Regions from separate parts of the Thermoanaerobacter brockii subsp. finnii Ako-1 genome, predicted to be linked through region 1. Evidence: predicted binding sites of a transcription regulator. Region 1 holds the regulator's gene; the other holds the start of a gene.
What was found. Region 1 encodes ArgR, which controls arginine synthesis, uptake and breakdown. Its sites were predicted from a motif close to ANTGNATAAANATACA; they were not measured.
Positions count from the first base shown of each region.

Region 1 (3,218 bases):
GAAGCAGGAAGAGAGAAAGTAGGTAAAAAAGGCGTGGTGAGAGACCCGGCTGTTCATAGGGAAGTGATTGAAAAAATTGTGACTTTGTTTCAAAAGTTTAACTACGGTATAATAGGTATTACCTATTCTCCTATAAAAGGGGCAGAAGGCAATATAGAGTATTTAATTTACGGCAAAAAGGGAATTGAAAAGCAACACAATTTTGACATTACGAAAATTGTAAAAGAGGCATTTAAAAATTTGTAGCAGGAAAATTTGTTTTTTTGTAGAATATGATAAATGTGGTGATATTATAATGAAAAAAGTCGGTGTAATTCCAAATATTAATAAAGATAAAGACTTAGAAGTGACAAAATCTGTAGTAAAATGGCTATTGGAACATGATTCTGAACCATATCTTAATGAAATAGTTGCCTCTAAAATGGGTTATGATGAATATGGTAAAAAATCCACAGATATATATAGTAAATCTGATTTCATAATTGCTTTAGGTGGAGATGGTACTATTTTAAATGTTGCAAGGCTTTGTGCACCTTTTGGGACGCCTATTTTTGCTGTGAATTTAGGTCATCTTGGATTTCTTACAGAAGTAGATATGAATGAGGTGTTTGTTTCTTTAGATAAAATATATAAAGGAGAATATACAGTAGAAAAAAGGATGATGCTAGAGGCAAATGTAGTTAAAAATGATATGGAGATTATTAATTTTAGAGCTTTGAATGACATTGTCATTACAAGAGGAGCTTTTTCAAGAATGGCTCGTATAAATGCCTATGTCAATAATAATTATGTAGATACTTATTTAGCAGATGGAGTAATAATTGCAACTCCTACTGGTTCAACTGCTTATTCACTTTCAGCAGGAGGACCTATTGTATATCCTACAGTAGAAGTTATAATAATAACACCTATCTGTCCTCATACTTTATATTCGAGGTCTATAATAGTTTCACCAGATGATGTAATTAGGTTGGAAATAAGCGAAGAAAATCAAGATTTAATGATAACAACAGATGGGCAACAGGGATATAAACTTGATTATAGAGACATAATTTACATTAAAAAGAGCAATGAATATACCAATCTCATAAGAGTAAAAAATACCAATTTTTTTGACTTGTTGAGGGACAAACTTACAGAAAGATAAAAAGTAAAAAGAGGTGAAGACTAATATGATGAAAATAGCTCGACACGCTAAAATTCTTGAAATAATCTCTGAAAAAGAAATTGAAACACAGGAAGAGTTAGCAGCTGAACTTCAAAAACAAGGTATTGATGTGACTCAAGCGACTGTGTCAAGAGATATAAAAGAATTGAGACTGATAAAAGTTTTAACAGAGGATGGAAAAAGATATAAATACGCCCCGATGGGAAAAGTAGATAGCCATATTACAGATAGACTAATGACTTTATTGTCTGAGTCTATAGTGAGCGTTGATTATGCCGGAAATATCATAGTCATAAAAACGTTATCAGGCACAGCTCCTGCAGCAGCAGAGGCCATTGACACATTAAATTGGAAGAATATAGTAGGCACATTAGCGGGAGATAATACCATTTTTGTTTTAGTGAGAAATGAAGAAGCTCTTCAAGAATTGTTGGAAAAATTCAAAAAGTTAGTCAAGTGATTTCTGGGGGTTTTGTTATGCTTTTAGCACTTAGCATCCAAAACGTTGCACTCATTGACAAGGTAGAATTACAATTCGAAGAAGGATTCAATGTATTAACTGGAGAGACAGGGGCAGGGAAATCTATAGTTATTGATTCGGTTTTGCTGCTTTTAGGTAGTCGAGCCAGTAGAGATATAATACGTACTGGTGAAGAAAAAGCTATCGTAGAAGGAATATTTTTTGTGGATTCCAACAAGGATAAAATTGTAGAAATTTTAGAAGAAGTAGGTTTGAATTTAGAAGAGGATGATACTTTGATAATAAATAGAGAAATTACAAGCAGTGGAAGAAGTTATTGTAGGATAAATGGCAGAATAGTGCCTCTTTCTTTTTTGAGTAAAATAGGTGCTTTCTTGGTAGATATTTTAGGTCAACATGAGCATCAGTTTCTTTTAGACAATACAAAACATCTTTCTATTTTAGATAATTTTGGTGACCAAAAGTTTAAAAGTTTAAAAGAAAGATTTAAGGAGGTGTTAGAAGAATATAGAAAGATACAAAAAGAGATTTCAAGTTTTTTTAAAGATGAAAAAGAAAAGAATGAAATAATTGACCTTTTGAAGTATCAAATTGAAGAGATTGAAAAGGCGAATTTGAGTGTAGAAGAGGAAACACAGTTGTTAGAAAAAAGAAATTTGCTTATGAATTTCGAAAAATTATTTACCGCTATGAATTCTAGTTACAAAATTTTGTATGAAGGTAGTGGAGGCTTTTCTGTTTTAGATAATTTACATGTTGTAATAAAAAATTTAGAAACAGCCCTTTCTATAGATGAAAAGCTAAAAAACTTAAAAGATAAGCTGGAGAATATTCTCTATGAATTAGAGGATTGTGCCTTACAGGTACGGGATTACTTGAATGGCTTAGATTTTAATCAGCAAAGTTTAGAGGAAATAGAAATACGATTAGATCAAATAAATTCCTTGAAAAGAAAATATGGACCTACAATACAGCATATTTTAGAATTTAAAGAAAATAAAAAAAGAGAATTAGAGAATATATTAAATTTTGAAGAAAAGCAACAAGAATTGAAGCTTAAGCAGCAAAAGTTATGGGAAAAAATTTTAGAAGTTGGTGAAGCATTACATCTCAAAAGGAAGCAAATAGCAGATAATATAGAAAAAAATATAAATCAAATTTTAGTTGAACTTAATATGCCAAATGCTTATTTTAAAGTGAATATAGAAAAAATGGAAGAACCTACTGAAACAGGATTTGATAAAATTGAATTTTTAATTTCTACAAATAGAGGAGAACCTTTGAAGCCTTTATCTAAAATTGCTTCTGGTGGTGAGCTTTCGAGAATTATGCTGGCGTTAAAAACTATTCTCGCTTCCGCAGATGGAATTTCCACTTTGATTTTCGACGAAGTTGATACAGGAATAAGCGGGAAAACTGCCCAATTAGTAGCTGAAAAAATGGCATATCTTTCTAAAAAACATCAATTGATTTGTGTTACTCACCTACCTCAAATTGCCTCTATGGCAGATACACATTATCGAATTTCCAAAATTACAAAAAATGAAAGAACTTATATAAATATGGAAA
Region 1 is NC_014964.1:1,150,611-1,153,828, forward strand. It holds gene THEBR_RS05615 (TlyA family RNA methyltransferase) at 1-246, shown strand, start outside; gene THEBR_RS05620 (NAD(+)/NADH kinase) at 296-1,147, shown strand; gene THEBR_RS05625 (arginine repressor) at 1,173-1,628, shown strand; gene recN (DNA repair protein RecN) at 1,646-3,218, shown strand, end outside.

Region 2 (3,218 bases), 900 kb from region 1:
ATCTCCATCAACAGAAATCATGTTATAAGTTTTGTCTACAGTTTCTTTAAAAGCTTTGTTTAATGCAGTTTTAGTTATATTCGCGTCTGTAAGTACAAAAGAAAGCATTGTGGCCATATTTGGATGTATCATACCTGAGCCTTTTGCAAACCCTGTCATTGTAACAATTTTACCTTCTATTACAAACTTGGCTGTCACACCTTTTAAAAAAGTATCTGTTGTCATTATAGCTTCAGCCGCTTGGTACCCACCCTCGGTTGAAAGATTTTCTGCCGCAGCCTCAATCCCTTTTAAAACTTTTTCCATAGGAAGAGGTACACCAATCACTCCTGTCGAACATACCAGCACATTTTCTTCATCTATTTTAAGAAGTTGTGACACTTTTTTTGCCATGTTAACCGCATCCTCAAAACCTTTTTCTCCTGTGCAGGCATTGGCATTGCCACTGTTTATAACAATCGCCTGTGCTACTCCTTTTTTTATTCTTTCCATATCAAGAATGACTGGTGCCGCTTTAACTTTATTCGTTGTAAATACAGCTGATGCATTTGCCACTTTTTCAGAATATATGAGTGCGACATCTTTTTTTCTTTTCTTAATCCCGGCAAAGATTCCCGAAGCTAAAAAGCCTTTCGGCAGTTCAATGCTTCCTTCTAAAATCTCCAATTTTTCCATTATCAAATCCTCCACATCCTTTTTTATTTTTGTTTTTATCTTTTATCTATGGATATATTGGAACAATATCAAGTGCTGTATTTTCCTCTATTCCAAACATAATATTCATATTTTGCACTGCCTGGCCTGAGGCCCCTTTAACGAGATTATCAATGGCAGACATAACTATTAAAGTATTAGTATGCTTATCAACTTCAAACCCTATGTGACAAAAATTCGACCCATACACATTTTTTGTTGCAGGGTAATTGCCTGGTTTTAGCACTTTTACAAAATACTCATTTTTATAAAAATCAGTATAAATATTATAAACAGTGTTTACATCCATATCTTTTTTTAGTTTGCAATACATAGTACTTAAAATTCCTCTTGTCATTGGCGCAAGGTGGGGTGTAAACACAACTGACACTTTTTCACCAAAAATTTTTGAAAGCTCTTGCTCCATCTCTGGAATATGTCGGTGTTTTGCAACATTATACGCTTTTATGTTTTCATTGCATTCTGCATACATATTGTTATAGGAGGGATTGTGACCTGCCCCTGATACTCCTGACTTTGAATCAACAATTATATTCCCCTCTATTATGCCATTTTTCAAAAGAGGCATAAGCCCTAATATAACACTTGTAGGATAACATCCAGGATTTCCTACAACTTGAGCCTCTTTTATGTCATCTCTATAAATTTCAGGGATACCATATACTCTTTTAATATCTCCATAATCCTCATAATCTCCACTATACCATTCTTTATAGACAGAATAATCGTCAAATCTAAAGTCAGCTCCTAAGTCAATCACCTTTACTCCTTTTTTTACAGCTTCTCTGGCGATTTTTGAAGCATGACCTGAAGGCAAAGCCGTAAATATGACATCGCACTCTGACATTGCCTTTTGGAAGTCTACCTCTTCCAACACTTTGTCGCAAAAACCAATGAGGGATGAATAAACATCCGAAATTGCTTTGGTATTATAACTTTGAGAAGAAAGATATTTTATCTCTACTTTTTCATGCTTTGAAAGTATTCTTATAAGTTCGACCCCTGTATAACCCGTTGCCCCAAATATTCCTACCTTCACCATTTAAAACTGCCTCCCTTGTTTACATCCTTTATCGCCAATTAATATATATACGTTTTAATTTATATTTATGCATAAAGTGTTAAAAAAATATTCTTTGCTGTATAAATACAATATTTAATTTATAATTATGCAACTTTTATTTTACATTATACCACCATAAAAATTTTTTTCAAGAGTTTTTCAAAAAAATTTCTTGAATAGGTATAGACATATTTACCACTTGGAGAATAATTGCAAAAACATTGAAGAAGAAAATACAATAAAAAGAGTAGAGGCTGCCTCCCTTCTGTCTGGTATAATTAAAATGTGTGAAATCCTTTTTAAATGTCTCAAAAACAGCAAAAATATAAAAAGCGGCTTGAGCAGCCAATGCCTCTTTTTCATCTAATAAAGCTCTATATACACCCTCTTGCCGCATTTTTTCAGGATTTGGGCCAGTTCCTCTACTATCTTGAGCTTGTCGCTTACGCCTTCCGGCAGGTATGCATTCCGGTGGGCGGGATTGACCGCTCGCCCCACCAGAAATCGGATGTGGGTGGAGCGATTGACAAGCAGGTCTGCCAGCATTGAAGCTCCGTCTTTCTTTTTCCTTATATCGTCCAAGAAGTGGGGAGAAAAGGAATACGTGTTTACAAAATTTCTCAGTATCTCGACACACCTGCTTAAAGTTATCAAACCTTCGGTTACGAGGTCTATTCCCTCTATGCTACCGACGGGAGGTATAGCCGGGTCGGCATAGTCCATATTTGTGACTACTTTCCTTCCAGTTTCCCTAGAAACAATATTTGCAGTAGTACCTCCACAGACCACCTTTTTGCCTTCGCTGTCGATAAGTTTTTTCACGACTTCTGTATCCTTTGACCTATCTTCAGGGGGCCCAACTAGTACCGTGATCAGCTCCGACTTTCTTAAACCTACTCCCACGACCGTGGTATCGTCCCCCGGATTACCGGAATAAAGGTGGCTACACGTTTTGATCAGCTGGTCCACCATTTCCGACACGAAGCATCCACTTCTGTCAAGCCTCTGCAGGTATTCGGCCACATTAGGCCACTGCCATCCCAGGTTCAGGACACCTCCCACCCCTGCGTGAATGACTCCGTCGCTTACCAGGAATATTTTATCCCCCGGAAAGGCTTCAAACCGGTACTCCAGAATCCTCCTCTCTTCCACCCTCAGTTCCCTGTAAGGTAGCTTAAGAACCCTTCCGTCCCGGATGTAGATCACAGGTGGATTATCAAATTCAAAAAGCCTTCCCTCTCCGTCATCGTTAATCTCGAGAATGGAAAAAGTGGAGTAAGCAAGCTGCCGGACGCGGCACACTGGGAGAGTATTAATCAGGGTCCTGACCACTTCTTCTATGGAAGCTCTGTTTTTTATCATGGTAGAAGCAATCCTTACGGTAAGAGTGGAAAGTATACTGGCCTTTACCCCGCTCCCCAGGCCATCGGCCATTACGGCA
Region 2 is NC_014964.1:250,286-253,503, reverse strand. It holds gene argJ (bifunctional glutamate N-acetyltransferase/amino-acid acetyltransferase ArgJ) at 1-675, opposite strand, end outside; gene argC (N-acetyl-gamma-glutamyl-phosphate reductase) at 722-1,756, opposite strand; gene THEBR_RS01130 (PP2C family protein-serine/threonine phosphatase) at 2,141-3,218, opposite strand, start outside.
Region 2: a site for ArgR is predicted at 1,875-1,890, ahead of argC (N-acetyl-gamma-glutamyl-phosphate reductase). Genes of this name have one in related genera too.